3 regions of the Neomoorella thermoacetica genome follow, and region 3 is predicted to be linked to each of the others. Evidence: riboswitches for the same ligand, from Rfam matches in the RefSeq annotation. Region 3 holds a riboswitch; each other region holds the start of a gene.
The links. A riboswitch is a leader RNA that binds a small molecule or an ion and turns the genes downstream of it on or off. The one in region 3 is predicted to bind cyclic di-GMP.

Region 1 (10,234 bases), 730 kb from region 3:
GTTTCAATTTACCCAGGTTTTCCGGTTGCAGCTGGAGTTCCAGTTCCTGCCTGCCGTTGGTGGCGGCCAGGCGGGCTGTGCTGAGGATGGTGGCAAACACCTCCGGCAGGTTGTTGATCTGGGCTACCTGGTTCCCCGCCTGCTGGCTGTTTCCTCCCATGACGGCGTTAAAAGCGGCCGGCCCCACCGGCGAACTACCACCGCTGCTTGTCAGGGTCTCCCCGGCCGGCTCGCGGTTACTCGGCCCGGTATTTGCAGGATTATAGTCACCGGCCAGCAAGCTGTTACCGGGAACCGGCCCTCTGACAGGGGGTCTCCCTTCCCCGGAAGCCATCGGCGCCTGCCGGTTATCGGGAACAAAGGGCATCCCTGCCGACCTGTCAGCAATTTCCATACTATTTGCATCGGTAACGGGTTTCCCGGCGCTGGCTTGTCGCCCTTCTCCCTCTAAAGGCAGGCCGGTTTTTAAGGCCCCTTCCGCAGGGGTCCCGGCCGGTCGGGTTGTTCCCGGGGTGCCCGGGCCGGTCGTCGCCGTCTCCCGGGTGTTTACTCCTGCCGGCAGGCCCCCCTGGACCTGGCCTTTACCTTTTATCACGGCGGCCTTCCTGGCCGCTCCCATCCAGGGTACGGCCTCAATCCGGCTTGCCAGGTCAGGCCAGTTTCCCCGGAGCAGCTGTCTGGAACCTCTGCCGGCGGCCCCGGCGCCGGCCTCGTCCTGCACGTTAGCGGCAGCGACGGCGAGGAGCGAAGTCGCCTGGTGCGCTTCCACGGCTTTCCCGGCCGAGGAGGATGTTTCGCCCTTTACCTGATCCCAGGCCGCGACCTTATCCTGCGCGGCGGCGGTTCGCCTGCTGTCACCGGCCTGAAAGCCGCTGCGGGGAGCGCCTTTCCCGCCGGCGGGAGCTTCCTTGCCGGCAGCGGCGGCAGGAGCGTCCCGGCCAGTGACCTGCCCACTGGAACCGGATCCGGCCGTCCCTTCCGCCCCTGCGTTGGCCTGGTAGCCGTCTCCCGGCCCTGTCGGCCGGGCATCAGCCTCCCGGGGGCTTCCCATCGCCTTCCTGACGGGTCCGCCCGCTATGCCTGCCGGTTCAGGCACGGCCGGCTCCTGCAATCCTCCCCTGGCGTTCCCGTCCTGACCCCCGGTTTCCCCCTGGGAGGGATTGTAAACCCCAGGACGATCAAGGTGGGCCGGTTGCTGGATCAGCCCCGCCAGGAAGGAAATAAAATCTACCGCCGGCTCTGGATAGTGCTCCCTGGTCCTGGTCAGCAGTTCCAGGTCACTGGACCTGCTAATAGACGCGACAGTCATTCTGGCACCTCCTTTCAACGAAGGATGTCTAAAGAATTGACGGCTATTTTTAAAGAAGATGGCCGCCTATTCAAATGTGCGGCGGTAAAAGCGGCTGCCGGCAGCCTCGTCCACCTGCTTTTGCTCCTCCCGGGCCAGGTTGTACTTATAGTCCTGGAACTGGCGTTCCCTCAGCCGGTCCAGGACTTTGCGCTCCTGCATGGCCGCCTGGACTTTCTCCCGCCCCTCGGTGACCACGCGGCTCGCCCGGGCGACCTCTTCCTGCTGGCAGGCGATGCGGCCGTCCAGGGCTTCCAGGTAAGCCGCTTTCTGGATGAGTTCTTCCACCGCTACGGCGCCCTCAATTGCCGGAGCACCGGCGCGCAGGCTTCGGTAACGCTCTAGACTAGCCTCGGCTTCTGCCTGGCGCCTGCGAGACTCGGCCAGTTGGAGCTTAAGCTGCTTCTCAAGGGATAATTTATAGGAATGGACTTTTTCCAGGGAAAAGTGAAAACCAGCCATAGGCGATCCCTTTCATTTGCAGGATGATGGCGAGGGTTGCTGCCCCCGGCCCCGCCCGGTGCTGCCGGGCGCCAAGGGCTAGGCTAAAATTCCCGCCAGGGCCGCCAGGGTATCCTGGAAAGCAAAGTATTCATCCTTCCCCTGGCGCAGGAACGACTGGATGGCCTCATGGTATTTCAGGGCCGCGTCCACCCGGGGGTTGGAACCCGCCTGGTAGGCGCCGATCTCAATTAAATCGGCCGCCTCCTGGTAGGCCGCCAGGAGATCCCGCAGCTTGCCGGCCTGCTCCTGTTGCTCCCGGGAGGTGATCTCAGGCATTAGACGGCTGATGCTCTGGAGGACGTCGATGGCCGGGTAGTGGTTCGCAGCCGCCAGGCGCCGGGAGAGGACGATGTGGCCGTCCAGGAGGCCGCGGACGGTGTCGGCCACCGGCTCGTTCATATCGTCGCCCTCCACCAGAACCGTGTAAAGGCCGGTGATGGAACCCCGCTCGCCGTTGCCGGCCCTCTCCACCAGCTTCGGCAGGGAGGCAAAAACCGAGGGGGTGTAACCCCTGGTTGTCGGCGGCTCCCCTATGGCCAGGCCCACCTCCCTCTGGGCGATGGCGAACCGGGTCAGGGAGTCCATCATCAGGAGGACGTTTTTCCCCTGGTCGCGGAAGTACTCGGCAATGGCCGTGGCCGTAAAAGCACCCTTAATCCGCACCAGGGCCGGCTGGTCGGAGGTGGCGGCCACTACGATGGAGCGGGCCAGGCCCTCCGGCCCCAGGTCGCCTTCGATAAAGTCCCGCACCTCCCGGCCGCGCTCGCCGATGAGGGCGATGACGTTGATGTCAGCGGTGCTGTGGCGGGCGATCATCCCCAGGAGGGTGCTCTTACCAACGCCGCTGCCGGCAAAGATGCCGACCCGCTGGCCGCAGCCGCAGGTCAAAAGGGCGTCGATGGCTTTGACCCCCGTAGCCAGGACTTCCTTGATCCGGCGCCGGCTCAGGGGGTTGGGCGGCCGGTTGTTGACCGGCTGGGGGTCGCCGCTCACCAGGACGGTGCCGTCCAGGGACCGGCCCAGGCCGTCCAAGACGCGGCCCAGCAGTTCCTCCCCCACCCTGATGTAATGGCCGCGGCCTGTGGCTATGACCCGGCAGCCGGGGCCAATGCCCTCCAGCTCCCCCAGGGGCATGAGGAGGGTCACTTCTTCCCGGAAGCCGACCACCTCGGCGACGATGGGGCCGGAGCCGTTGTTATAGATCCGGCAGAGTTCGCCGATAGCCGCCTTCAGCCCCCGGGCTTCGATGGTCAGGCCCGTCACCCTGGTGACCTTGCCGCCCCGGCGCCAGAGGGTGGCGCCGGCCAGGCGCTGGCGGTAAGATGTCAGGTCAGGAGCCAGACTCATGGCCGGCCGCCTCCGCGGAGGATTTTTTTCACTTCTTCCAGCTGGGTATCAACGCTGGCGTCGATAAAACCGTTTTCCGTCTCAATGCGGCAGCCGCCGGTTTTAAACCCCGGATCGGCAACGACCTGCAGCCGTGCCTCCGGCGCCGCCTCGGCCAGGAGTTCCTCCCGGTGCTGGCGGATGATTGCCGCCGCTTCCGGGGAGGCGTAGATTATGTAGTGCTGGCCTTCGGCCACCTGGCGGATGGCCTGGCGGGCTATGCCCAGGACCACTTCCGGTCGCTGTTCCACCTCCTGGCCGATCACCCGGGTGGCGATAGTTAAGGCCAGGTCGAGAATCTCCCCTTCGGCGGCGGTGATGGTCTCCCGGTAAGCCTGCCGTGCCTCCTCCAGGACCCGGCGAGCTTCCTCGCGGATGGCCGCAGCTTCCCGGCGGATAGCCTCACCTTCCTCCTCAGCCCGGGCCAGTCCCTCCCGGTAGCCCTGCTCTTCGCCGGCTGCCCTCCCCTCGGCCAGGACCCGCTCCCGTTCTTCCAGGGCCTCCTTCTTAATAACCTCTGCTTCCTGCCGGGCCGCCGCGATAATGGCTGCAGCCTCTTCCCGGGCGGCAGCCACCGCCGCCCGGGCCGCGGGGTTTACGTCGCCATCTTCCTGGGGGACACAAGCTTCTCCCACCGGTACCAGCCGTAGGGGCCGCGGGGGGATTACCCTTTCCTCCCGGGCCGGCTTGACTTCCTTCAGCACTCTAGACCACAATGGCGTCTTCGCCTCCCCGGGCAATGATAATCTCGCCGGCCTCGTCTAAACGGCGGATAATCTGGACGATACGCTGCTGGGCTTCTTCCACATCTCGCAGGCGAGCCGGGCCCATGTACTCGATATCCTCCTTGAGCATTTCGCCGGCGCGCTTGGAAAGGTTGCGGTAGATGCGGTTGGCCACGTCTTCGCTGGCCGCCTTGAGGGCGAGGGCCAGGTCTTTGAGATCGACTTCCCGCAGTACCCGGCGGATGGAGTTATCATCCAGGGTGAGGATGTCTTCAAAGACAAACATCCGCTTGCGGATCTCGTCGGCCAGTTCGGGGTCGTCTTGCTCCAGGGATTCCAGGATGGTCCGTTCCGTGCCGCGGTCGGCCCGGTTCAGGATGTCCACCAGACTTTTGATCCCGCCGGCAACGGCAAAGTCCTGGTCCACCAGGGAAGAAAGGCGCTGTTCCAGGATGCTCTCCAGCTCGCGCACCGTTTCCGGCGAAGCCCGCTCCATGAGGGCGATCCTCTTGGCCACGTCGGCCTGCAGCTGGTCCGGCAGGGCTCCCAAGATCACCGCCGCCTGCTCCGGTTCCAGGTAAGCCAGGATCAGGGCGATGGTCTGGGGGTGCTCATTATAAATGAAATTGACCAGCTGCTTGGGATCGGCCTTGCGGATCATGTTAAAAGGCCGGATCTTAGAAGTTGCCAGGAGCTTTTTGATAATCTCCGCCGCCCGGGCCGGCCCCACGGTTTTCTCCAGGACGTCGCGGGCGTACTTGATGCCCCCCTGAAGCATAAACTGCTTGGCATCATTAAGTTCCAGGAACTCGTCGATTATCTGCTGCTTGGTTGTCGGGTCGACCGCAGGGGTGTTGGCAATCTGGTAGGTGATGCGCTCGATATCTTCCGGGGCCATCTGCTTGAGAATTAAGGACGACAGCTCCGGGCCCACGGCAATCAAAAAGATAGCCGCCTTTTCCAGACCTGTGAGGGCCTTCTGCTTTGCCAACCAACCCACCTCTAATCTTCTGCCAGCCAGGCCTTCAGCAGTAAAGCCGCATCCTCCGGCCGCTGGCGGATGATCTCCTGCAGTTGCTCCAGTTTAGCCTTGCGCTGGGCTTCCTGGCGCTGCTTCTCCAGGTCCGCCGGTTCCACCGGTTCTACCGGTTCCACTACCAGGGGTTCTACCGGCACGCCGGCCGGCAGGGCCGCGGCAGCCATCTGTTCTTCCAGGGCCGCCTGCCGACGGCGCCGCAGGATAAGAACGATCAGGGTCACCAGCAGGGCCAGGGACACCAGCCCCACGCCTCCCCACAGGAGGTACTGGCGCAGCCTCTGCTGGCGCTGCTGCTGGGCGGCCATGTCGGCCGCCATTTGCTGCTGCAGGGAGTTGTCAAAGGCCAGGCTGGTAACGGTGATCTGATCGCCCCGGGCCGGCTGGTAGCCCACCGCGGCGCTGACGATCTGCTGGATCTGGTTGTTTAAGGCCGCGTTCACCGGGCCGTTAACGGCTACCGCGGTGGAAAGCCGCCGGACCTGCCCGGGAGCCACTATGGTGTGGGTATCGGTTTTATCCAGCTCGTAGTTGTGGACGGTATCGCTCGTGTTATAGTTTCCGTTGGCGGGGTTTACGGCCGGATAACCCGGCCCGTTGTTACCTGCCGTCCCCGCCACACCGCCGGCTCCGCCGTTAGAAGTGCCCTGCTCGGTTTTAATCTCCTCGCTTCTAAGCGCCCCCTGCTTGCCCCAGGTGGTCTGGTTGATTTCCTGCTGGTCGAAGTTGAGGTCCGCCGTCACCATGGCCACGGCCTTCCCCGGCCCCAAAATCTGGGTCAGCATACTCTGGAGGCGCTGCTCCAGGTCCTTTTCGAACTGCCGCTTGATCTCCATCTGGGTCTGCTGCTTCTGGCTTAAGGGGGCGTTCGCACTGTCGGCAACGCCGTCACTCAAGACGTTGCCGTACATATCGATGACGCGGATGTTTTCCAGCTTCAGCCCGGGGACGCTGGCGGCAATCAGCTCCATGATGCCCTTGACCTGTTCCGGTTTCAGCCGCGCCAGGGGCTTGAGCTTTAAAACCACGGCCGCCGACGGCGGCTGCTGCTGTTGCAGGAAAACACTGGGCTGGGGGATGACCAGGTGCACCCGGGCGTCTTCCACCTCGTCCAGGGTAACGATGGTCCGCCGCAGTTCCTCCTGCAGGGCACGCTGATAATCCAGGTTACGCTCAAAGTCGGTCATACCCAGCTTGTTCTGGTCGAAAAGCTCAAAACCCTGGCCGTTGTTCAGGACACCGGCGCTGGCCAGGTCCAGGCGTAACTGGTAGATCTGGTCTTTGGGTACCTCGATGGTGGTACCGTCACCCGTCAGGCGGTAGGGAACCTTCATCTCCTTCAATTTTGCCGTAACCGCCGCGGCGTCCTGCTGCTGCATGTTGGTGAAAAGGGGCGCGTATTGGGGCCTCACCAGCCACTGGACCAGGAAACCCGCCGCCAGCAAGGCGGCCAGGGTTACCGCTACCAGGGCCGAACGCCGCCCCGGAGTCAATCCCTGCCAAAAACTCTTTGCTTTGCCAAATATATCTTTAACCTTCATTAATAAGCTCCCTGAAGGTGGTATGGTTTCCTTCTCAAACTGCCGGGTATGTCTTGGAAGTTACTATGAAGTTACTATTTAGTTCTCAATCAAGTAGTTTATATTTGCATGCGGGAAATTTCCTGATAGGCTTCGACGGCTTTATTACGCACCTGCATGGCCAGCTGCAGGGAGAGGTTAGCCTCCTCCAGGGCCAGCATGACCTGGTGGACATCCTCCACCTTACCGGCAAAATATTCCTGGGTGAGAGCGTCGGCCTGCTGCTGCAGGTTATTGAGTTCATCCAGCTTTTGCCGCAGGAGATTGCCGAAGGATTGGGCCACGGCATCCGTCCCCCCGGTTTGGGAAACCGGCCGGGTCTCCTGAAGGGGTGCCGGCATTAAAAGGGATACGGGTGTAAGGAGCATTGGGAACATACCCTCCTCGAATTATCCTTGCGGGCCCGGCTGGTAGCCGCGAAACAGGCTCGCTGCCCATACCTGCCTGTTAGCCGGCGGCCGGGCTCGCATGCAGTGCGCCATTTAAGGTGTAACTATCTAGATGGCATCGCCTGCCGGTGGTCTGCCGGAGTGATATGGATTCATCCAGGCAGCACTGCCGGCAGGGACCCGCCCACGGTCCCGGGCCGGTGATCTTTGTGGCCATCCAGCCTGGTAGCCTAACGGCCGATCTCCAGGGCCTTCAAGGTCATGGCCTTGGCGGCGTTCAAGACCGTCACATTGGCTTCATAAGCCCGCGAGGCGGTGATCATGTCGACCATTTCGTTGACGATATTGATGTTGGGTAAATGAACATAATCATTGGCGTCGGCGTCCGGATGGGACGGATCGTAGACCAGGCGCGGCGGGGAATTATCCTCGACAATGGCAGCTACTTCTACCCCGGCGCCGGGAGCCCGGGACGAAGGCCGCCCGGGTAGCTGCCCCATAGCTTCCTGCAATCTCTCGGCGAACACAGGCACTTCGCGACGGTAGGGACCGCCCCGGGGCGTGCGGGTGGTATTGATATTGGCCAGGTTGTTGGCGATAATATCCAGGCGCAGGCGTTCCGCCGTGAGGCCGGAGGCACTGATGGCCAGGGCCGGTAGCAGTTCCAACCTTTTATCCCTCCCTGATTTCCCCTTGTTTCCCTTACCTGCAGGCCGGATCCAGCCGCCTAACGTCTACCCTCGTTGATCACGTAGCGCAACATGGCCAGGCGGGTGTTGAGCTGCTGGACAGCAACGTTAAAGTTCAGGCTATTTTGGGCCAGGTCAACCATCTCGCGGTCGATATCGACATTGTTGCCGTCCTGGCGCATGGTGGTGCTGGTATCCCTGCTTACCTGGGGAGCGAGCTCCAGGCCGGATGGAGGCAGATGGTAGGGGTTGGTACGATACAGGGGCAAGCCCGGCTCGAGCCCCAGGGCCCGGCTGAGCTGGTCCTCAAAGGAGACCTGGTAGCGCTTAAAGCCGGGAGTATTGACATTGGCGATATTGTGGGCGATGGTCCTCTGGCGCAGGGTGGCCGTGTCCAGGGCCTTCTCCAGGACGTACATGGTCGGCGTCAGGAACACCCAATTCTCACCCTATTCCCTGAAAAATCGATGCTATTCTCCAACAGTTACCACTTTATCACTTTCGTGGTAATCTTGGTATCGGACAAAAGGCCCAATTGCCCCGGGACTAAAGTCCCATGCCTAAAAATAAAGGCCCTCTTCCGGGCATAACAATTTAACCGGTTACGGTAGCCTGGCAGCCATAGCCCGGTCTGTATCTACCAGGCCTTAGACCCATGGCTTTGCGCGCATCCCCTTTCGGAGAGCTTGCCTTTGACGCCCGGAGTAAGAAAGTTTTACCTTGGTTGCTTTCGGTATTTATTCAACACGTTTTGGCAAATTCTTGCAGGTGGAGAGAAATTTAACCAAAAAATAATGAGCCGTCTATGGAGAAACGGCTCTTTCATGCAATCAATACAGCCATTGGCCCTGCCTCGACAGGACCCACCAATTTATCGCCCTTGCCACTTAGAAAGCAAAGTAACCAGGATACGCTGCCTGTTGGCTAAAAACGTCAGGACTTCTACTTGATTAAACTCATCCTGGCCTGCTGGTACCTTCCTTCCCCGTAGCTTTCCAGCTGCAGGCGCCGCAGGATGACCATATCCCCCTGTACTTCCACAGCCACGTGATCGCCCGTTTCCCATCCCAGCTGCTGCCGTATTTCTTTCGGGATAACTACCTGCCCCCGGCTTGATAATTTTGTTATTTCAACCTGCTTGCTCATTGTCTTCCTTCCCCCCACCTATCCCTGCCCCTGTTCTCTACCTAAAACTTAACTTATAACCGCCGGTCAAGGCAGCGGGGCAGCATAGTTTTATTTTCCCGCCGGTAGGCCAGGCCCATTTGCCGGGCTGTTCGTACTTGCTCCAGCTCAGCCCTAATCGTTGCTATAGCCAGATTGCATTTTTTTATATTGGCTTCATGCACATACTGGCATTCTTCCCATAAGGACCGCACTTGCAGGGCTGCCCTGGAAAGTTCCTTGCGGGTTGCCGGCGGCAGGAACTCGATCTTTTCCCACTCCAGAATTTCACACCCTGAAACTAATACCAGGAACTCTTCAAGCTGCCGGGTAGCCTGCCGCGCCCGGGTCAGCCTTTCCCTCCAGGGAGCGGCTTCTGCTAGGAGATTATTCAAGTCACCCCAGGCGCCGGCTTGAATGGCTTGCTGTTGTTGCTTTAAGTTTCGCTGCCATACCTGCAACATTTCTATTTCCTGGCCATACGCCTCTAAAAGCTGCCTGGCCGCTGTTTCTATTTCGTTCATTAATTAACCCTGCCAGTTCACACCTGCTGTGGTGCGGTAATCGTGGGTCTGATATATTTTTGTAGCCTCTTCCCAGGTGTCGCGCAGTTGCTGCAAGAGCTCAATAACTTCTTTGATCATCTTTACACTTTTTTTCACATTGGCCTGCACCAAATGGCGATACATGAAATCATACAGCTTGTACAGGTTTTCAGCAATATCGCCAACATCCCGGTTTAAGGTCGCCATCAATTCGCTTAAAATATCCTCGGCCCGACCCAGGTTATTGCTCACAGCAGCATAATCCTTTTGCTCCATGGCCACCAGCCCCTGGCGACAAAAGCGCAGGGCTCCATCGTAAAGCATCAGCACCAGCTTCTCCTGGGACAGGGTTTGGACCTGGTTTTGCTGGTAGGCCTGGTAGGGGTTGATGACAGCCATAAGTTACACCTCGATATTCATTCGCCTTGTGCCTAAAGGGTTGCTGGTTTAAAAACCTGCAACGCCTGCCAGTAAACTACGACAGAAAGTTAAACTTAACTTCATGGGCTTCTAAGACTCTCTCCACATCCTCACCGCTCCCACCCTGTTTTATGAAGTATAGTATCACAGCTTAAGCTATTTCTGCTGGTAGACCCCCAATCCGGCAATCTGCCCGGCCAGCCAGTTCCCCTGGCTCTGCAAAGCCGCCAGGGCCTGCTCCATAGCCGTAAACTGCCGCCGGAGCTGCTCTTCCCTCATGGTGAGCCGGTCTTCCATGCGGGCGATCTGGTCGTCGATGTCATCCATGATGTTCTGCAGGGACTGCTCCCGGGAAGGAATAATGCCGTCCCCGGAGCGCACCAGGGAAGTCAGGTAACTATCCAACTTGTCGACCAAGCCGGTTTCGCTGCTGTTGGTAAAAATAGCC
Region 2 (10,234 bases), 330 kb from region 3:
TGCAACGAGTCGGGCGTGTTCCTGCTGAGTAACGTGGGTGGCGTTTCCCTTTGGGCTACTGCCTTGCATGGGTTGGCCGGCTTTGTACTGACGAACCCATCGGCTGACAATATTCGGCCGGATATCATACTTCCGAGCAACGACGGAATTATTTCCGGCAGCGATGGCCTGTTCGACGACCTGGCGCTTGAACTCTAGGGTAAATTTCCGACGTTCCACTTGAACAACCTCCTGACCTTATAGTCTCATGAATTTGGAAGATTGTCCAATCTAATTTCGGGGCTTAAGAGGGGTTGCCTTGGGTAGATCCTTTAGTTTTATTCCCTGGCCGTGGTCCTGGACAATTACGCGCAGGACTTCATCGTCCTGCCTGGCTACCCATTCACCCCCGCCAGCGTGTTTTAAGGCATTAGTTAAGGCTTCGGTCAAGCCCAGGCAGATACCGTGCTGGCGACCACGAAAAACCTCTGGTAATATACTGCGCAACTTGCTCCGCGCCAGGGCAACATCGGCAGCCTTCTGAACTTCACCCTTGGCCAGCTCATGTCCCTGGGAAAGTAATGAAGCAATCTCCGCCCGGGTCGAGAGCCTCAACCGGCCATTGGTAACAGCAGCAATGGCTTCCTGGTAAGCAAGCATCTCCTGCCGGCGCATCTGCCTTTCTTTATGGATAATCTCCGTAATATCGAAGGCCAGCAAGCCCCCGGAGTAAGGATCCAGGGGGATCCCATGCAGGTCAAAAACCCTTTTCCCGTCACTACTTACAATGAGCTCCCGGCAGTGGGTACCCTGGCGAATTGCCTTATGTATCAATTTTTCTATTTCCTCCGGGGGTAATTCTAGATCAGCCTGGCCCCCTAAATGGCGAAATCGTCCCCTTTCATAGCGCAACACGCTGCCGATCTGCATAGCCTTCAAAATCTCAGAGTTCTGGATTTCGGCAAGTAACCGCTCTTTTACCAGTTTCTGCAGGTGGACGGGGACCAGCTGGGATACTTGTTCAATAAAGTCCCCCGTACTTCCGGTTAATAAAGCGTACTCGTCACTGCTAAGGCGGGTAGCTGTTTCCTGATCCCGGTAAACAGTCAGGATATCAAAAAGGCGAATATTCCCCTTCCCTCTGGTGGGTACCCCGGCCACATCCAGGCTGAGGTTCTGATGAAGGTGAATACGATATTTCCCGGGTACCGGGGCATCTGTTTCTAATCCCAACTCCATCATATTTAAGACCAGGATACGGCCGTCATAACGCCTCCCGTCAGCTGCAACCAGATTTATTCCTATAGGTGACGGGGGCTTCCGGCGCAAAGAGCCCGGGGTCATAAAGTAATCGCAATCAGGGCAAGAACGTTCCGGGGTCTTCTGGTTACACTGACGACATTGTTGCATACTAGAACACCCCCTTTAAGCCGGTGTTAAGGCTAGGAACCCTGGGCTTTCAAAGAACAATCACCTCCAAAAGCCAGTCAACCCCCGGAGGCTGAATAAAAATAGAAAAGGCAGCCATTTAACATAACCAGGCTGCCTTTATAAAAACCTATCAATCAAGACTTTACTAGCGGCAGCCTGGCAGTCATACCGGTAACGGCTGTAGACCCATGGCTTTGCGTCCCACCCTTTCAGGTGGTTTGCCTTTTACACTAAAGCCTTCTACTGATTTGCAAATTTTTTAGTCTAGGGGGTGGAGAATTAGTTTTTTATCGCTCTTTTAGCCTTTTTATGGGAAACAAAACCAGAAAGGGTTCTTTGCGAGAAGAAGTTTTAATAGGGGTTAAATAAGGTAGGATTATTGTTTATGGAAAGAACAATAAGTGGTAGCCAAATTGCTTCCATCTTTTTACATTTACTACATAAATTACCCCCCCGTTGGGTTAATATGGTTCTTTTGGTAATTGCTTATCTGTAATTTCTTTGACATTGCTAGTGTACTCCTCTGACCAAGAATTACTAGACTAGATAAAATAAATTTCGACACGCATTATGGGATTCCTTCTTTATACAAAAAGACATTACCAAAGTAAAAGTAAAACCCGGGGTAAACCAATGGCATGAATAAAGAATAGGGGCCATTTTTCAGGCCCCATTCCTTATCGTTGCCAACCTTCCGTGCATTAACACTATGCTCCGAACACTTCCGCCGCCACCTTTACTCCATCGGTAGCCGTGGTGGCATAATAGTCCGCTCCTACATAATTCTTCACGGTTTCGTCTATATAGTTGCCTCCAATAACCACCCTGGTGTCCAGACCTGCACCCCGGATCGCTTCGATGGTTTCTTTCATCGCCTCCTGGCAACTGGTTAAGAGCACGCTCATGCCTACCAGGGGCGCCTTCGTTTCCTGCAGGGCTTCAACAAACCTCTCTTTCGGTACATCCACCCCCAGGTCGACTACTTTATACCCCGCCCCTTTTAACAGCATGATGACTATATTCTTGCCCAGGTCGTGGATATCTCCCTTCACTGTGCCGATCACTATGGTTCCTTTGTGTTCTCCACTTTCTCCCCCCAGGTGTGGTTCTAAAATATCCATGGCGCCCTTCATTATCTCGCCTGCCATTATTAATTCGCTCAGAAAATACTCGCCCGACTGAAACCGGTTGCCTACTTCTACCATGCCTTCCTGGAGGGTTTTGACAATCTCCAGGGGCGCGACTCCCCCTCCCAGGCGTTCTTTTACCTGCGCGAGTACCTGTTCTTCTTCTAGTTCTGCCATTGCCTTTGATAAAGTGTCTGTCAGCATAAAGACCTCACTCCTAATTCTAGAGAATTAAATATCTCTGCGGGCTACCGCTGTACCCAGAACCAGATAAAGGCGTAGGCAAAGGCCTCGAGTTTCTCCCACTCTTTTTTTACAATCTCCTCATTGCCGGGGATTTCCCCCAGCTCTTCCCTCTTAACCTTCCACGGCACGCAAGTACCGGCTTCCGGAACAAATGTTTTCTCCTTATTTTCAGCCATTGACTTCCCCTTCCCTTTGTTAATAAACGCCGTACTCTCGTCCTGCTTCAATCATTGCAAAAATATTTTCCCGCTTGGCATCACTCATAACAGCTCCGCCAGGTGCAAGGACAAAGCCCCCGTCACAGGCCAGTTCATCAATAGCCTGCTTCACACAATCCTTCACTTGTGCCGGCGTGCCGTAAGTCAGAAGCGTAGTGGGAACGCCACCCCACAGGCAGAACTTACCGCCGAGAATTTCTTTCGCTTTTTTGGCATCAGTTGTATCTATGATGAATACAATACTTTTATCCGGCAGTTCAGCTATCTTCTCAAGATACGGGGTCCAATTTCCTTCAGCAAAGAAGTACATCCTCTTTCCTTGCGCCCAGAGACCTTCGATAACTGCCTTCAAAGACGGCCAGTAGAATTTTTCCCAATGTTCCATGCTCAGGAACGGGTAGGCACCTCGATGAAGGGTTGCCTTACAAGGTAAAGTGGTATCTCCACGAGCCCCAATCATGGCATAGGCTATATTATGTGGTATAATCGCTTCGCACGCGGCCAGGACTTTCTCGGGTCGACGGCGGATGTCAAGCAAAATCCCTTTCATACCCCGCAGAGTGTCACCCAGGGTATCGAAAGGCGCCTTGGTAAACCCGCTCGTAGAAGGTACTACGCCGTGTTCCTTCGTCCACTTTTCCCACCCTTTAGCCATGACATTGCTGGCTATGGCATAAGCAGCCGCGCTTTTAATTAGCGCTACCGTGGCTCGGTATGAGCCTGGCCTGGCAAACTCCTCACTAATACGAGGCAAATATTTAGTTGCCAGCCATTCAGTAGGATTGGCAATAAAATCATCATAGTCTTCCGGTTTCATGTACTCTTCTTCCATATACTGGAATTGCGAGTTCTCCTCTAAATGAATACCCGGGAACTTATACAATTTCGAACCCATGGCATCGAACATTGGTGGCCACCATAAGGTGGGACCACCTCCGAAAATGTCAAAATCGAGGTCCTGTACTACTTCACAAGTTATTTCAATTGATTTGTCAAGGTTGTAATATACTTCTTCAAGAGTACTGCCGGTGTACTTGACAGCCCATTCACCAACTGAGAAAGCTATAGGAACTTTATCCGGTTTGCCACATTCCATGGCTGTGATGTAACGCTGCAGTCTCTCCTGATAAAGCTTTTCCTTACTCATACTCTCTCATTCCCTCTCCTTGCTTATATGACGTCCACCTCATGGAGTGCTCCTCCGGTCCTTTTTTCTTTTCTTCTTACCTAACCGTATTACCTCACCCTTTAACTTCTTATTACTTTAATCCGCTAACAAATCTTTACGATATGCCTTTAAAAAGTTCTTTCCTGTAGATCGTAAAATAGAATTGACCCAGGATCGTCAAATAAAACTGACCCACCTTGTGATAAAATCTCCCCTGAGAGGGGGAGGAAAAAGAGGTGGTCAGCATGTACAAATGGCAGCGCATCAAGGCACTGCACGCTCAAGGGGTCGGCATCAGGCAAATAGCAAGGGATGTTGGGGTGTCCAGGAATACCGTCAGGAAGTACCTTAAAGAAGCCGGCCCTCCCCAGTTTAAAGCCAGGGAGTATACCAAAGAACTGGACAAGTTTCTGGAAGAAATAAAGGTTATGCTTGCCAAAGGATATATCGGCACAAGGATTTACAAAGAACTGAAAGATAAGGGCTATCAAGGCTCCCTGGCCAGCGTCCACCGTTATCTTAGGGCCATCAAGGAAGATGACAGGACCGCTAAATTAGCCACCACCCGGGTGGAAACAGGCCCAGGTAAACAGATGCAGTACGATTGGAAGGTGTGGACGCTACCAGTTGACGGGAAGCTCGTGAAAATATATCTCCACGAAGTGGTCTTATCCTACAGCCGGATGAAATTCTACACCTTCTCTTTAAGCATCACCACCGCCGATGTGATCCGGGTTCTGATTGAAGCCATTGACTTCTTCGGCGGTTATGCCCCGGAGTTGGTGATAGACAACGGCAAGCAAATGGTTATCACCCACCAGAAGGACGGTATTGTCCGGTATAATGACGAGTTTTTAAAATTCTGCGGGCTGTATGGCATTGAGCCCTGTCCTTGCGCCAACTACCGTGCCCGGACCAAGGGAAAGGTAGAACGCCCCTTTTACTATGTCCAGGAACACCTGCTGCGGGGCCTGGAGGTGGGGAACTTAAACGAATTCGCTGTAAAGCTTTCCGAGTTCCAGGAAGCCTACAACAAAAGGCCCCACAGCACCTTAGGCCGGCCGCCGGAAGAAATGTTTGCCGAGGAAAAAGGGTGCCTTGTTAAAATACCGGCTGTCGAACCGGCCTTATTACACCATAAAGAACCCCGGAAGGTGAGCAATGACGGCTATATATCCCATGACGGCAATCTCTACCCCGTACCCATGCGCTACTGCTTAAGGAGGGTGTGGGTCGAAAACATCTACGGCCGGCGCTTAAAGGTATATGACGAGGAAGGTGCGCTTTTAGCGGAGTTTGACCTTGACCTTAAAAAACAAACCGCCCGTCCCCTTCACCCCGAACACGAAACCATCAACCGTCAATACCAGGAAAAGAAACTGAAGCTACGCTCGGCCCTGGTGGAGAAGTTCACCAGCGCCTTTGGCGAGGATGGCCAAAGGTATCTGGAAGGCCTGCGTGATAAAAATGGCGCCAACCTGTACTGGCACCTGGCGGAAATCTTAAGCTATCAGGAGATATATACCCCAGAAGATATCATAGCAGCCATCAAAGAATGCCTGAAAATCGGTTCTTATCACAAAAACAGCGTAAAAAGGCTTTTAGAGCGCAAGGAAATCGCTCCGCTTTCTTGTGCCTGTGACCCGGCAAGTGTCAATATGCCGCCAGGTAAAATCAAACGGGACCTCTCCTGTTATGCCCTAAAGGAGAGCGAGGTGGCGGCAGTATCATGAGCAACAAATTAACCGCTTACCTGGAAAGCCAGATGCAGGCCTTAAAACTAAAGGGGATGCTTGCCCATTACCAGGAGATAACAGAAAAAGCCTCGCAAAACAACCTTTCTTATACCGAATACCTCTCCCTTCTCTTCGAAGAGGAGTTAAAAAGGAAAAACGAAGGCACGGTCAAGACGAAAATCAATAAAGCGCGTTTCCCCTTTATCAAAACCCTGGAGGAATTTGACTTTAGCTTTCAACCCTCAATCCGGGAAAAAGAAATTATCTCTTTAAGCTCCCTGGATTTCGTGGAGAAAAAGGAGAATATCATCTTCCTGGGGCCGCCCGGGGTCGGCAAGACCCATCTATCAGTAGCCTTAGGTATCAAGGCCTGCATGGCCAAATACCGGGTAGTGTTTATTACGGCTCAGAAACTACTGGAAGAACTACTTTTGAGCGCCAAAGACGGCAGTCTCCTTGACAAGCTATTGGGTTACTCCCGGCTAAACCTTCTAATCATCGACGAACTCGGCTACATGCCTGTAACTAAAGAACAGGCCAATCTTCTCTTCCGCTTGGTCTCCATGCGTTACGAGAAGGGGAGTATTATCCTGACCAGCAACTACAACTTCAACGAATGGGGGGAGATATTTTCCGACCAGGTGGTAGCCGCGGCCATAATTGACCGGCTTGTGCATCATGCCCGCATTTTCTATATTAACGGCACTAGCTACCGGCTCAAGGGTAAACTGAAAGCAGCCAACGACCGTTAAATCGGAGGCTACACCTTCATTCCCTTTAGCGCATGACTTGCAGCTTATTATTTTTGTTCCCCAGTGGGTCAATTTTATTTGCACATAGTGGGTCAATTCTATTGACAATCAACACTTTCCGAAACGGTCGTTACCCAGCAATAAATCGGTGGTGGTGACTGCGGTCATGATTTTTCCATCCAACGGATCGAGAATGGCCGCGTCCATGCCGCTCGCCATACATATTGTCAGGAAGTAACGGTTGATGAGCTTCCTCTTCGGCATGTTAAACGAGATGTTGCTTAAACCGGATACTGTCTTCACTTTAAATAACCTCTTGATATCCCTCAGGCACTGGAAAAACATCACCGCATTGGTGTGGTTTACGGCCAGGGGGAGAACCAGCGGATCGATATACAGGTTGCTCAAATCATAATTCTTCCTGCTCAGGGTCTCTATCAGTCCCTCAGTTATCTTGATCCTTTCTTCAGCCGTTTTCGGGATACCATTGTCGTCCACCGTCAGGCCGATTACCGGGCACTGGTATTCGAGTACAAGTGGCAATACTTCTTCCAGACGCTTTTTTTCCATGGATATGGAGTTGATTATCACCTTGCTCTTATCGCCCTTGACGGTCTCCAGACCCTTTTTTATTGCCTCCCCTGCTGTGCTATCAATGCATAAAGGTACATCGGTTACTTCTTGCACTGTACGCACAAGCCACTCCATATCGGCCACTTCGTCACAGTGGGCGGTATTTAGATCCAGGTAGTCCGCTCCCGCTTCCGCCTGCCTCCGGGCCAGGTCCTGCACGGCCGCGGCGTTTTTGTCATTAATGATTTGACGGACACTGGGGATCGCGCTATTTAGTTTTTCACCGATGATTAACATTTCCTGCACCCTCCATGTATTTGGTTTCAGGCGTTTCTACGGAAAATGAGGAATTTACGGTAACTCCTCCTGGTTTATAAAATAATTATCCGGTTTTTGAGAAGTTAAGGCTTTTGCCCTGAGTTTTTCAGGTGGCACTAACCTGGCTGGCCTTCTAATCTTCGGCAATATTTGCTGCTAACACCCCTAAAACTTCCCCTTTTTCATTTTTAATGGGGCATGAAATGGGTACAGCCAACCTGTTAGTCGCCTGAGTTATATAAGGTTTCCCTATGTAAGACTCCCCCTTTATCGCGGCCTGAAACCACGGTCTAAATGACCAGTTGATAGATTGATTAAATTTCAAAGGAGAGTAGATAATGTTACCGTCAAGGCCTACTACCATGGGGTATTTGATGAAATCTAGACCTGCAACTGCTTCATCGAAAGGCTTTCTTAATTTTTCTATTTGCATACTTTTTATCTCGCTATTTTCTGCCAAACTCTTTAAAATCTGCATCCCGTTCTGGATCAGGCTGTTTTTCGTAGCCTCGTCCCATCCTTCTTTCGTGTACTGGTTTGCAAGTTCATCAAAGCGTCCAGCCATGTCCGATAGCTTGACAACGCTTTCCTCCATTGTTTCCATGGCCATCTCCTGATGCGCCACTGAAGCTGTTACCTCTTCTACTCCCGCTGCCGTCTCCTGGGCTACGGCCGCCATATGGGATGCATCCTGGTTTATATTCTGCGCCCGCTCTGCCTGTTTACGGGCGTTGCTGTATATCTCTTCCATGGCACCAGCAACACGAGTAAAGGCCTCTGTAACTTCCTCCATTTCCCGCATTGTCTCTTCGCCCTGCTCCAAGTTATCTTTTACTAGCCTTACATTCTCCTCTACCTGTTTTGCCGCCTCCTTTGCCACCTCCTGGATCGTCTCCGCTATACGTACTATATTCTGCGCAGCCTGCGCGGAACGTTCGGCTAGTTTCCTTACTTCTCCAGCTACCACTGCAAAACCGCGGCCAGAATCACCTGCCCGCGCCGCCTCGATCGCCGCGTTCAACGCCAGTAGATTCGTCTGGTCCGTTATCTCCGTTACATATCTTACAAACTCGTTGACTTTCTCTATTTTCACCTCCAGCCTCATAACCTTCTCCGCTGCCTCTTCTATCGACACCGCCGCCCGTTCCATATTGGCCAGCAGAACCTTTAGAACCTCTCTGCCCTTCTCCTCACGTCGTTTAGCCTCACCTACCAGATTGACTCCTTCTGAGGAAAGATGGGCTATGTCCTTAGCTAAAGCCGTCAATGCTTCTACATTTTCCGCTACTCTTTGGGTAGCCCCGGCTTCCTCATCCGCACCACCGGCCATATCTTGCATAGTCCGAGCTATCTCAGCAAGACTTACACGATTGGCCTCTGCTTCGCGCTGTATCACCCCGACGAGATAATTTAGCTCATCCGAACTCCTCTGCATGTTCCCGATCATGCGAAAAAAAGCTTCTAGGACCCGACCGGCTATCTCATGAAAGCCCCTGCTCCATTTCTGGGCCTTTAAAAATTTTTCTGCAGCTACCGGATCACCTTTTTCCAAAAGGGAGAGGAACCGCTGAAGAAGCAAAAGCGGGTGGATCCATCTCTGCCATAGCAAGAAAGCTCCTGTACTACTTAAAAGAATTCCAACAAGCACCATTACTAGAGTTCCCGAACCAAGCGTTACAGTGACCACAATAATACAAAGGGATATAACAAGTAAGTAAGGGAATAATGGCATAAACCCTCCCCAGTTGCCTGGCGACCTTTGAGCCAGAGACTTTGGGGCCATTTGTCTCACGTCCTTTCGTCTATCACGTAAAGTTTTTTGTAATTCATTTCTGGCTTACGGTCACCTAAACTTAAACGATCAGTTCTTCACTTCTTCCTTTTCGACTTTTATGTTTCTATATTGGAACTTTATATTTCTAAGCCGCATGGCAGGGGTTAACACTTGGAGGTGGCGGCCGCCTCGTTTGAAGCATTAATGCTATCACCAGCATGTCAAGACAGTTCTGAGGGGCCGCCACTCGGAAGGTATGACTGTTCTACCTAAACAGACGGTACAATTTATGGCAACGCAGTAACAATCTTAAATAATCTGGCAGTTGGCTTTTTCAACTTTCTCCTGGTATCGCTCCATGTTTAGATATTAGCAAAATTATCGTATTATTCCAACGCCCTGTCCTATATACATAAATATAACCATTAAAACCAACCAGACGAGGGAAATAAGGAAACCTGGTTTCATCATGTCCCAAAATTTCCAATATTTGTAATGATATGTGGTTAGCGGAATGGGATCCAGAGGTAATAAAAATACACAAGACGCAGTATACGCAATTGGAATAACTAGCAGGGCAGGATTGATCCCGGTATTTTTAGCCAGTACTGCGAGTACCGGAATGGCTACAGCCACTACGGCACCACCTACAGGTATAATTAAGTGGGAGAAGATGCCGAAAGCTGTAACGGCGAACAATACTATCAGGAGGCCGACACCAGCCAATCCACCCAGGACCGTGTTGGCCAGCCAAGCAGCTCCCTTGAGCTGCCAAATCGCCATGGCCAGACTGTTGGCAGTCCCTAGTAGGAGTAAAACATCCCAGCTCAATTTTCCTTTGACATCATCCCAGGTTGCTAATTTGACTCCCGGCAGGAAAAATGAGGAAGCCGTGATAATAGCAACTACCGA
Region 3 (10,234 bases):
AAGATCACCATAGATCAAAACCACAACCCTGTTAAAGATGTAGCCATTATTGCCATGGTAGACGGCAAGCAGACCTTAAAGAAAAAGATTACGCATTAAACCCTGGCCGAAAGCTGGCCAAAATCGACCAATGGGGGGGTTCCGATCCCCTCATTGGAGTTATTTTAGGGTAGGATGGGAGTTGGCAGCATGGCCGTACTTCTCCAGCAAATAATCAACGGCCTGTCTCTGGGCAGTATCTACGCCCTTATTGCCCTGGGCTATACCATGGTTTATGGCATTATCCAGCTAATTAATTTTGCCCACGGCGACATTATGATGGCAGGGGCCTATATTGCCTTTTTTGTGGTAGTTTACCTCAAACTTAATATCTGGTGGGCCTTTCTCATCTCCATGATCGGATCCGCCCTCCTGGGGGTTCTCATCGAGCGGATCGCCTATAAACCTTTACGCAACGCTACCCGCCTGGCACCCCTGATTACAGCTATTGGCATGTCCTTATTTCTGGAAAACGGGGGCCTGATGGTCCTCGGTACCGATATTCGTTCCTACCCTGGGGGTCTAATCACCAATGCACAGCTGCCCTTAGTAATTTTTGGGATGAGACTCACGGCTACTACCCTGCAGCTTTTGATACTGGCCATTACCATCGTAATGATGATCATATTGCAGTATATTGTCCATTATACCAGGGCGGGTAAAGCCATGCGTGCCGTATCCTACGATGCAGATGCGGCCAGGCTCATGGGTATTAATGTTGATAACACTATTTCCCTTACCTTTGCCCTGGGTTCGGCCTTTGCGGCCGTGGCTGGCATCCTGCTGGGGCTATATTACAACACCATCCAGCCTTTAATGGGCATTATGCCCGGCCTAAAGGCCTTCGTGGCGGCAGTTATTGGAGGTATCGGCCTGATTCCCGGCGCCATGGTTGGGGGCTTCGCCCTGGGCATCTTTGAAACCATGGTCAGCGGTTATTGGAGCAGTAATTTACGGGATCCCATTGTTTTCCTCCTGCTAATCTTAATTTTGCTGGTCAAGCCGGCCGGCCTGCTGGGAAAAAACAATACCGAGAAGGTGTAGGTGATTGAGGTGCGATTTAATAAAAAGAATCTAATTGTCTTGGCCGGCGTCATCCTTATTTATTTTTTGGTTTACGAGCTGCAGGCAGCGGGTGTGATCAGCGCTTTTCAGGAGATTAACTTGATGATGCTGGGGATCAACATCATCCTGGCGGTCAGCTTGAATCTCATTGTCGGTTTTACCGGCCAGCTGGCCCTCGGTCATGCGGGATTCATGGCCGTGGGGGCCTATGTATCCGCCATCCTGAGCACAAACTTCAACCAGCCTTTTCCGGTAGCCCTTCTGGCCGGTGCCTGTGCTGCGGCCGTTGCCGGGATTGTCATCGGGTTGCCCACCCTGCGTTTGCGGGGAGATTACCTGGCCATTGCCACCCTTGGTTTCGGGGAAATTATCCGGGGGGCAGCCAACAATATCAATTATATCGGCGGTGCCGCCGGGATGATTGGTATTCCGCAATTGACCAACTGGACCTGGCTCTACGCGATGATGGTCCTAACAATCCTGGTTACTACCAACTTTATTAATTCTACCCATGGCCGGGCCTGCGTGGCCATCCGGGAGAATGAGATCGCTGCCGAAACCATGGGCATCAATACCACCTATTACAAGGTCCTGGCCTTTGCCATGGGCGCCTTTTTTGCCGGTATAGCCGGGGCCCTCTATGCCCACTACTTTTATCTTATCCAGCCCACTACCTTTACCTTTTTCCGCTCCTTCGATATCCTAGTCATGGTTGTTTTTGGCGGCCTGGGAAGTATAACCGGTTCCATCATTGCTGCGGCAGGCATCACCTTTGTCAATGCGGCCCTCCAGGACCTGGCCGTTTTGCGGATGGTAATTTACGCCGTGCTCCTGATTATTATCATGGTTTTTCGCCCCCAGGGGTTAATGGGGAATAAAGAATTTACCCTGGACCGGTGGCTAAAGAAACGAGGTGCAGTCAGTGGCCCTGCTGGTAACTAGGGATTTAACCATTTCCTTTGGCGGCCTGACGGCGGTAGCCAATGTGGACCTGTCCCTGGAAACGGGGGAATTGGTGGGCCTTATCGGGCCCAATGGTGCCGGGAAAACGACGATTTTTAATCTCCTGACGGGGGTTTATCGCCCTACCAGGGGAGAGATTATTTTTGACGATCGGAGCCTGGTAGGTTTGAAACCCTACCAGATTACCCGCAGGGGAATTGCCAGGACCTTCCAAAATATTCGCCTCTTTAACGATTTAAGTGTCCTGGATAACGTGTGGATAGCCTATCACTCCCATGCCCGCTACGGGGTCACCAGCGCTATTCTGCGCCTGCCCTCCTTTCACCATGGCGAAGGGGAGATACTAGCGGAAAGTGAAAAACTGTTGGAGATCTTTAAACTGGCTCCCTACCGTAACGAAAAGGCCAGGAACCTTCCCTATGGTGAACAGCGCCGCCTGGAAATAGCCCGCGCCCTGGCGGCAAAGCCTAAACTGCTTCTCCTCGATGAACCTGCCGCCGGAATGAACCCCCAGGAGACCAGGGAGCTAATGGAGTTGATTAACTGGGTACGGCAAGAATTCGGGTTGACCTTTCTTTTAATTGAACACGATATGTCCCTGGTCATGGGCATCTGTGAACGGATTTATGTCCTGGATTACGGCAAGGTGATTGCCGAAGGGCCGCCGGAAGCTATCCGTAATAATGAACTGGTTATCGAAGCCTACCTGGGCCGGGAGGTGAATGGCAATGCTCCTCAAGGTAGAGAATCTTGACGTTTATTACGGCGCTATCCATGCCCTGAAGGGTATTTCCCTGGAGGTCAACGAGGGCGAGATAGTCACCCTCATCGGGGCCAACGGTGCCGGAAAAAGCACCACATTAAATACCATTTGCGGATTGTTACGCCCCCGCAGCGGTAGAATCACCTTCCAGGGGCAGGCCCTGAACGGTTTATCGGCGCCAGCCATTGTTAAACTTGGTATCTCCCAGGTACCAGAGGGACGACGGATTTTCCCCAATTTAACTGTTAAGGAAAACCTGGAACTGGGTGCCTACCTGCGCCGGGACCGGGAGGGTATACGCAGAAGCATGCAGGATGTTTTCCGGCGCTTTCCTCGCCTGGAGGAACGCCAGAAACAGATGGCCGGTACCCTGAGCGGCGGTGAACAGCAAATGCTGGCCATTGGCCGCGCCCTCATGTCCCGGCCCAAATTAATGCTCCTGGATGAGCCCTCCATGGGACTGGCCCCCCTCCTGGTTCAGGAGATCTTTAATATTATTAAGGAAATTAACCAGCAAGGAACGACCATCTTGCTGGTTGAGCAAAACGCCAATATGGCCCTGAGCGTGGCCCACCGGGGCTATGTCCTGGAAACGGGGCGAATCACCCTTCAGGGTAAAGCAGCTGAACTGGCCGTCAATGCGGCGGTAAAGAAGGCTTATCTGGGCGGATAAGTGTACTCCACCGGGGTTAGGGGGCATTGGGCTTACTGCAGGGGTTATCCTGGGGGAGCGGTACCTTGACTGGGTATGCTGACGATTGTATAATGTCCTGGGGGTGGATCGGGCCTGGTGGCTTGCCTGGACTTCAAATCCAGTTGGCGCGCGGGCTAACCCCGGGCGCGGTGGGTTCGATTCCCACACACTCCCGCCAGAAATATAGCTGCCGGTAAAGGCCGTACTGTTCTCCAGGAACAGGGCGGTCTTTTATTTGTACCCTGGGCGGAGACGGCAGGGTTTTCTTGCCTGATAGAGTATTTATTTATTGCACGCTTTTTAAGAGGAGGTCATGCCAGGATGGCCATTCTGGAAGTAGTTATAGCTCCCTTGGGTACAGGCAGTACCAGCATCAGCCCGTATGTAGCCGACGTCCACAAAGTCCTTAAGGAGACGTCGGGAATCAAGTACCAGTTGACACCCATGGGTACCATTATTGAAGGGGAACCGGATGTCTTATTTCCCCTTTTGCAGCGCTTGCACGAAGTACCTTTTGCCAGGGGTGCCCGGCGGTCCATGACCATTATTCGCATCGATGATCGCCGCGACAAGGAATTGACTATGGAAGGCAAGCTCAAATCGGTGGAAGAAAAACTGGCGTTAGCATCATCGTGATAGAAAAGCTGGAGGAGAAGGCGAAAAAGTTCGGCGGTCCTTGGACATTTTGGCTATTTTAAGCCGGGTCGCAATAAAATTTGGGAGATATTTCCTGACAACCGGCGCGCTATTCTTTACAAAAGGGTAGTTACCGTTTATAATGAATACCATAGATAAAAGTGTTAAGGAGACGGATTAACAAATCCCACCTCCGACTTTTCACTTTGGCATTTTATATGGAGGAGGTGAAACCCTTGGCCACTATTACCAAGGAAATGAGCATCACGGAGGTAGTGAGTAAATACCCCCAGACAGTACCGGTTTTCATGGAACACGGGATGGGCTGCCTGGGTTGTGCCGCGGCGCGCTTTGAGAACATTGAGCAGGGAGCCTTGGCCCACGGCATTGACGTAGATGGCCTGATTGCCGACCTGAATAAAGTAGCTAACAAGGCTGAATAAAGGCTGGACAATGCTATAGGGAATCGCTCTTTATTTAACATAAAGGGCGATTTTTTTATAAAGAGAAATCCGCCTCCGCCGGGAAGAAACCCAGGGCAGGAAATATCAGTTTTTACAAGAGTTATATTTGAAGGAGCCAATGGTGGCGGCCGTCCGCCGTCAACGAAGGAATGCAAATTCCTGGCTGGCATATCTTTGTAAAGCACATGCAAGGCCGGCCATAGAAAGAGCTAAGGAGTGGAAAACCGATGGGTTGCCCGCCGGATCGATCCTTTTGTGAGCTGGTGGTAGCACTATCAACAATCCTTGATATCGAGGAAGAAACCAAACTCTATCATGCCTGGCGGGTAGCCCTGGTAGCCCAGGAACTGGCCCGGAGGGTCATCCCCGACGAGGCGACCCTGGTGTTTTATGGTGGGCTGCTCCACGATATAGGCGCCATGGGGCTGGATGACCACTTGGTTCATCTGGCCCTCCAGCGTGGTAGCAGAAATAATCCCGAGGTCGTAAACCACCCCCTGCGGGGGGCGGATATGGTGGCAGCCATTCCGGGTCTTGGGGAAAAGGTTGCGGCCATGATCCGGGACCATCATGAGCGCTGGAATGGCTCCGGGTACCCCCGGGGTATTGCCGGGAATCATATCGTCACGGGAGCTATGCTCCTGGGACTGGCCGATGAACTGGACCTGGTCCTGCGGGTCCATCCGGGTACTTCTTGGGCCAGGCTGAGGGAGACCCTGAACCGCAGGGTTCAGGGTGGGTTTCCGCCGGAACTACTGGCTATCCTGGATAAAATGATGAATGGTCCCTTGTACGCCGAAATTGCCACCAATACGGCCCTGGAATTAAAGATGTTTAAGGTGATTTTGGACCTGCCGCCTATTAATTTCCAGGTACCCGATCCGATGAAGATCACTATCGATCTCTTCGCCCGGATAATTGACGCCAAACATGCCTATACTGCCGGCCATTCCCACCGGGTAGCTGCTTATGCTTTAAACCTGGCCCGCTGCCTCGGATATAATGATGCTAAATTGCGGCGTCTGGAGATCGCCGGCCTCCTCCACGATTTCGGCAAAATCGCCGTTCCCCGCGCTATTCTGGATAAACGGGGCCGGCTCAACAGCGAAGAATTAAAAGTGGTACGCCGCCACCCGGCCTGGACGATAGAACTCCTGGAGGGGGTGACTAGCCTCAAGGATATTGCCCGGGACGCCGGCCTGCATCACGAACGTTATGATGGTAAAGGATATCCCTATGGCCTCCATGATGGTGAAATTCCCTTGGGGGCCAGGATCATCGCCGTGGCCGATGCCTTTGACGCCATGACTTCTAACCGGCCCTATCAGCCTACCCGTACGCCGGAAGAGGCTTTAAAAATCCTGGCAGGGGGGGCCGGCACTCAGTTTGACCCGGAGGTGACAGCAGTTGCCTCCTGCCTGCTAGCCTGACAGGGGGGACGGGATTATGCATTCACTACGCTGGAAGATTACCCTAAACTTTTTGACCCTCCTTTTCTTCACTCTGTTGGGGGCCTATCTCTACTTACACCAGGCTATCTTGAAGGCCATGGGATTACCATGGTTACCCCCCTTCCGGGCCGGGTTCCTGGCTGCCAGGTTAGAGGGACAACTGCTGGCCGTCATGATCCTAGTTTTGATTATAATGGGCATTGGCACCTTTATCCTGGCCCGGGGGATTATAACCCCCCTGACGGCCCTCCTGCCCCTGACCCGCAGGATTGCCGCCGGTGACCTGGAACAGCGGGTAGAGATCCAGAGTGACGATGAGGTGGGTTTATTAAGCCATCATCTAAATATCATGGTGGAAACTCTACGCAATAATTTCCGGGAAATAGCAGACGAGCGCAATAAAATGAAGGCTATCCTGGCCAGTATAACCGACGGCCTGGTAGCTGTTGACCAGGTGGGCCGGGTTATAATGCTCAATCCGGCGGCAGAGAAGATGTTCGGTAAAAAGGGGGCAGAGGTCGAGCACAAGTATCTCCTCAAGGTTGTCCGTAACCATGAAATCGATGCCATGGTAAAGGAGATCCTGGCCAGTGGCCTGCCCCTGGAGAATGAGGTCCGGCTCTTCCCGACTACCAGTCAGTTATTCAGAATCTATGGTACGCCCATCACCAGCGAACAGGGACGAATAATCGGGGCCGTGCTCACCATCCGGGATATTACCGACATCCGCCGCCTGGAGCAGATGCGGACGGAGTTTGTGGCCAACGTCTCCCATGAATTACGTACCCCCCTGACCTCAATCCGGGGCTTTGTTGAGACTCTGCTGGAGGGGGCCCTTGAAGACCCGGAGGTCAGCCGGCGCTTCCTGGGAATTATCAACCATGAAGCCCAGCGATTGCAGCAATTAATCGAAGACCTTCTCTCCCTGTCACGACTGGAGAGCCAACCAAAGCGACAGGATGCTGGGCGTGCGGACCTGGCGGCCACCTTGGACCGGGTCCTCACTACTATTAACCAGTTAGCAAGGGAGAAAGGAGTCGCCCTGGAGAAGGAGATACCGGCGGAGATACCGGAGTTGGCCATCAGTGAGAGCTATCTGAACCAAGTGCTCCTTAATCTGATTGATAATGGCATTAAGTATACCCCCGCCAGTGGCAGGGTAACTATACGTGCTGCCCGGTTAGGGGAATTAGTTCAGGTAGAGGTGGCAGATACCGGCATAGGCATCCCCCCCGAGAGCCTTCCCCGCGTATTTGAACGATTCTACCGGGTAGATAAGGCGCGTTCCCGGGAGATGGGAGGCACCGGTCTGGGCCTGGCTATCGTCAAGCATATAGTCGAGTCCCATGGTGGCAGTATCAGTGTGACCAGCAGGCCGGGCCAGGGCAGCCATTTCTTCTTTACCCTCCCCATTGCCGCTGAGGAAGGGGGGCGAAGCAATTACCAGGAAGAACCGGGCACCTGACCGTAAAACTCCTGGTGGCAACAGACGCATAGTTGATTGCAAAGGGCGGGTAACTCTACCTGCTAAATTAAGGCAGCAACTGGATCTATACCCTGGCGCAGAAATTGAGTTTTTGGCCGGCGAAGATGGTAAATGGTACGTCAGGAGGGTTGACATTCAATCTAACTGTCGTTGCTGTGGCCGCCAGGTAAACCTTGTAACTATCAGGAAGGATACCATGTGCCGTGAGTGCGCTGAGAAGTATTACCGGGCCCTGGGAAAAAAGCTGGGCTTGGGTAATGTGGGAAAGGGTGGGAATTTGGATAATAAAAGAGGAAACAAGCGATAGATGTCGAAGTAAAGGTTAAAAATAATAATTTTGAACCAGAGCTGCTCAAAAGGGTAAACCCATCGAAAGGTGGGGACACAAAGCCATGGGTCTAAGGTCCTTAAAAGGGCTATGATCGCCAGGCTGCCGGCTCCAGGAAGCGGCCTAGTCTTGTTGAGGAGCAAGGCTTTTTTTATTACCGGATTTAGCAGTGCTGGGAGAGGATGACTATGGTTTGGAATGGCAGGCGATACATAACTGGTTGGGTCGGCTGGCGGCCCATTCTCCTTTTACCTATCGCCATTCCCTGGGCGTTGCTAGCCTGGCATTGAACCTGGCCCGGATCTATGGGATGGACCAGGGAGAGTGCCAGGCTATTTATGCCGGGGCTTTGCTCCATGATGTCGGCAAGATTACTATAACCAATGCGCTGCTTATGAAAAAAGGTCCTTTAACCCGGGAGGAATGGCTGGTAATCAAAAATCACCCCCGGGCCGGGGTAGAGTTGCTGACAGCTTCAGGTATTAGCCCTGGTATTCTGGAATTTGTTGCCTATCACCACGAACGCTGGGATGGTGGAGGATATAATGGTTTAAAGGGGCCGGATATTCCCCTGGGGGCCAGGATTATCGCCCTGGCCGATGCCTTTGAGGCCATGACCTCCCAACGACCCTACCAGCAAATTCGTACGTTGCCAAATGCCCTAGCGGAAGTCGAAAATAACGCCGGGACCCAGTTTGACCCGGGACTGGTACCCGTATTCTTTACAATGATCCACAAGCTAATGAAAACAGCCTCCTCCCTGCCACTAATCAGACCATGAAAATTAATCTAACCTTAACACGGTAATTATTGATTTTTAACAGTAATGAGTTATACTATCAATAGAGGGAATACCTGATACCCTCCAAGCAGGTGTCCTCTGACCTCCTTAATATATATACCTTTAGCCCAGATTTTCTGGGCCACTTTTTTAGCTAAAAATGGAGGCCGCTCCGAGGGAGCAGCCTCCATTTTACAAAGCCGACCAGGACCTTAACGCCGGCTACTGCAGCTACCTGCATAGCCCACGGCAACCTTGCGGCTACCATAGACCATTACGATAACTACAATAACCTTTGCTCGATGGTCATAAATACCTGAGAAGCCCGCAGAGATCTCTCGACCTCGACGAACCTCGAGCTTTTTTGTCAAAAGCCTGCGGCACCTATAACCATCTTAGCTCGACCAGCAACTATCTTTGCCGACCTGACATTAATCCCTGCAGACCAACGCCAAGCCGTGACGAACAGCTACTGATCTGCCCGCCGGCTGACCAGTAAGCCTTTCGACCTGCTGGTTACCTTTGGCCGAAAATTACCAAACCCGTTTTAGACCCGGTAATTTTCTGGACTCGGTCCCGGCCGACCCTGTTGTTTCTATTATATCCATTCAGGAGAATATTATTTAAGTGGGTTCAATTTTTTTATTAACCATTGAAGGATAACTTATCCAGGGTTAAATTAAACCTACAGCAAAAGGGTTTTAATATTGGGTTAATAACTTATTGCTATAATAAATAAGAGCAATAAGAAGGGAGTTGCAAAAAATGCTGTTTGAAGCCGATCTCCACACCCATACTGTTGCCAGCGGTCATGCCTATAGTACCGTTAAAGAACTGGCCGAGGCAGCCGAGAAACGTGGCTTAAAGATGATCGCCATTACGGATCATGGCCTGAAGATGCCCGGCGGTCCCCATGAGTACCACTTTGGTAACCTGGTAGCCCTGCCCAGAAAGATAGGAGGAGTAGAAATTCTCCGGGGCGTAGAGGCCAACATCATCGACGTTGACGGGAATCTGGATCTCCCCGAACGCCTCCTGGAGGAACTTGATATTGTCCTGGCTGGCTTCCATACTGGCACTGGTTTTGATAATCGTCCCGCGGAGGATTACACCCGGGCCGTGCTGGCGGCCATAGCCAATCCCAGGGTCCACCTTATCGTTCATCCCGGAAATCCTGACTTTCCTGTGGACATAGAAAAATTGGTCCTGGCAGCGGCCCGCGAACATAAAGCCCTGGAGATCAACAATAACTCCTTTAGCATCAGTCGCCAGGGCAGCCTGCCCCGTTGTCAACTCCTGGCCAAACTGGCCCAAAAACATAAAGTGCAGGTAGCAGTGAATAGTGATGCCCATATCTTCAGTTCGGTAGGTAATTTCGCCCGCGCCTGGCAGGTCGCCCGCAGCGCCGGTATTAGTGAAGATCAAGTAATCAATAAAACCGCCGACCGGGTGAAAGAATACCTGGGTTGGCATCGTCGCCGGGGGCAGGCCTTACAGGAAGAAGGGACCTAGATTGGTAGGACTTCCCAGAGCGGGTCGGCGGTGATATAATTATCTTCGACAG

Region 1: it holds a riboswitch for cyclic di-GMP, as region 3 does, so the genes downstream of both, flgB (flagellar basal body rod protein FlgB) here and MOTHE_RS12420 (HD-GYP domain-containing protein) in region 3, are expected to answer to the same signal.
Region 2: it holds a riboswitch for cyclic di-GMP, as region 3 does, so the genes downstream of both, MOTHE_RS01570 (ATP-binding protein) here and MOTHE_RS12420 (HD-GYP domain-containing protein) in region 3, are expected to answer to the same signal.

Annotation. Positions count from the first base shown of each region.
Region 1 is NZ_CP012369.1:698,367-708,600, reverse strand. Features, by position in the region: gene MOTHE_RS03505 (flagellar hook-length control protein FliK) at 1-1,309, opposite strand, end outside; gene fliJ (flagellar export protein FliJ) at 1,376-1,810, opposite strand; gene fliI (flagellar protein export ATPase FliI) at 1,889-3,199, opposite strand; gene MOTHE_RS03490 (FliH/SctL family protein) at 3,196-3,954, opposite strand; gene fliG (flagellar motor switch protein FliG) at 3,944-4,954, opposite strand; gene fliF (flagellar basal-body MS-ring/collar protein FliF) at 4,966-6,540, opposite strand; gene fliE (flagellar hook-basal body complex protein FliE) at 6,639-6,947, opposite strand; gene flgC (flagellar basal body rod protein FlgC) at 7,199-7,636, opposite strand; gene flgB (flagellar basal body rod protein FlgB) at 7,696-8,094, opposite strand; cyclic di-GMP riboswitch class I at 8,261-8,358, opposite strand; gene MOTHE_RS03460 (AbrB/MazE/SpoVT family DNA-binding domain-containing protein) at 8,600-8,803, opposite strand; gene MOTHE_RS03455 (hypothetical protein) at 8,857-9,345, opposite strand; gene fliS (flagellar export chaperone FliS) at 9,349-9,765, opposite strand; gene fliD (flagellar filament capping protein FliD) at 9,943-10,234, opposite strand, start outside.
Region 2 is NZ_CP012369.1:300,444-310,677, reverse strand. Features, by position in the region: gene MOTHE_RS01575 (transposase) at 1-219, opposite strand, end outside; gene MOTHE_RS01570 (ATP-binding protein) at 271-1,389, opposite strand; cyclic di-GMP riboswitch class I at 1,558-1,643, opposite strand; gene MOTHE_RS01565 (cobalamin B12-binding domain-containing protein) at 2,118-2,741, opposite strand; gene MOTHE_RS13560 (hypothetical protein) at 2,786-2,959, opposite strand; gene MOTHE_RS01560 (uroporphyrinogen decarboxylase family protein) at 2,979-4,148, opposite strand; gene istA (IS21 family transposase) at 4,415-5,902, shown strand; gene istB (IS21-like element helper ATPase IstB) at 5,899-6,657, shown strand; gene MOTHE_RS01545 (methyltetrahydrofolate cobalamin methyltransferase) at 6,766-7,527, opposite strand; gene MOTHE_RS01540 (methyl-accepting chemotaxis protein) at 7,682-9,331, opposite strand; gene MOTHE_RS01535 (SLC13 family permease) at 9,701-10,234, opposite strand, start outside.
Region 3 is NZ_CP012369.1:2,495,044-2,505,277, reverse strand. Features, by position in the region: gene MOTHE_RS12465 (ABC transporter substrate-binding protein) at 1-99, shown strand, start outside; gene MOTHE_RS12460 (branched-chain amino acid ABC transporter permease) at 190-1,083, shown strand; gene MOTHE_RS12455 (branched-chain amino acid ABC transporter permease) at 1,084-2,046, shown strand; gene MOTHE_RS12450 (ABC transporter ATP-binding protein) at 2,027-2,821, shown strand; gene MOTHE_RS12445 (ABC transporter ATP-binding protein) at 2,796-3,503, shown strand; tRNA gene MOTHE_RS13205 (tRNA-Sec) at 3,603-3,702, shown strand; gene MOTHE_RS12440 (MTH1187 family thiamine-binding protein) at 3,846-4,160, shown strand; gene MOTHE_RS12435 (DUF1858 domain-containing protein) at 4,418-4,603, shown strand; gene MOTHE_RS12430 (HD-GYP domain-containing protein) at 4,852-6,054, shown strand; gene pnpS (two-component system histidine kinase PnpS) at 6,071-7,540, shown strand; gene MOTHE_RS14345 (AbrB/MazE/SpoVT family DNA-binding domain-containing protein) at 7,488-7,868, shown strand; cyclic di-GMP riboswitch class I at 7,911-7,999, shown strand; gene MOTHE_RS12420 (HD-GYP domain-containing protein) at 8,059-8,670, shown strand; gene MOTHE_RS12415 (phosphatase) at 9,436-10,182, shown strand.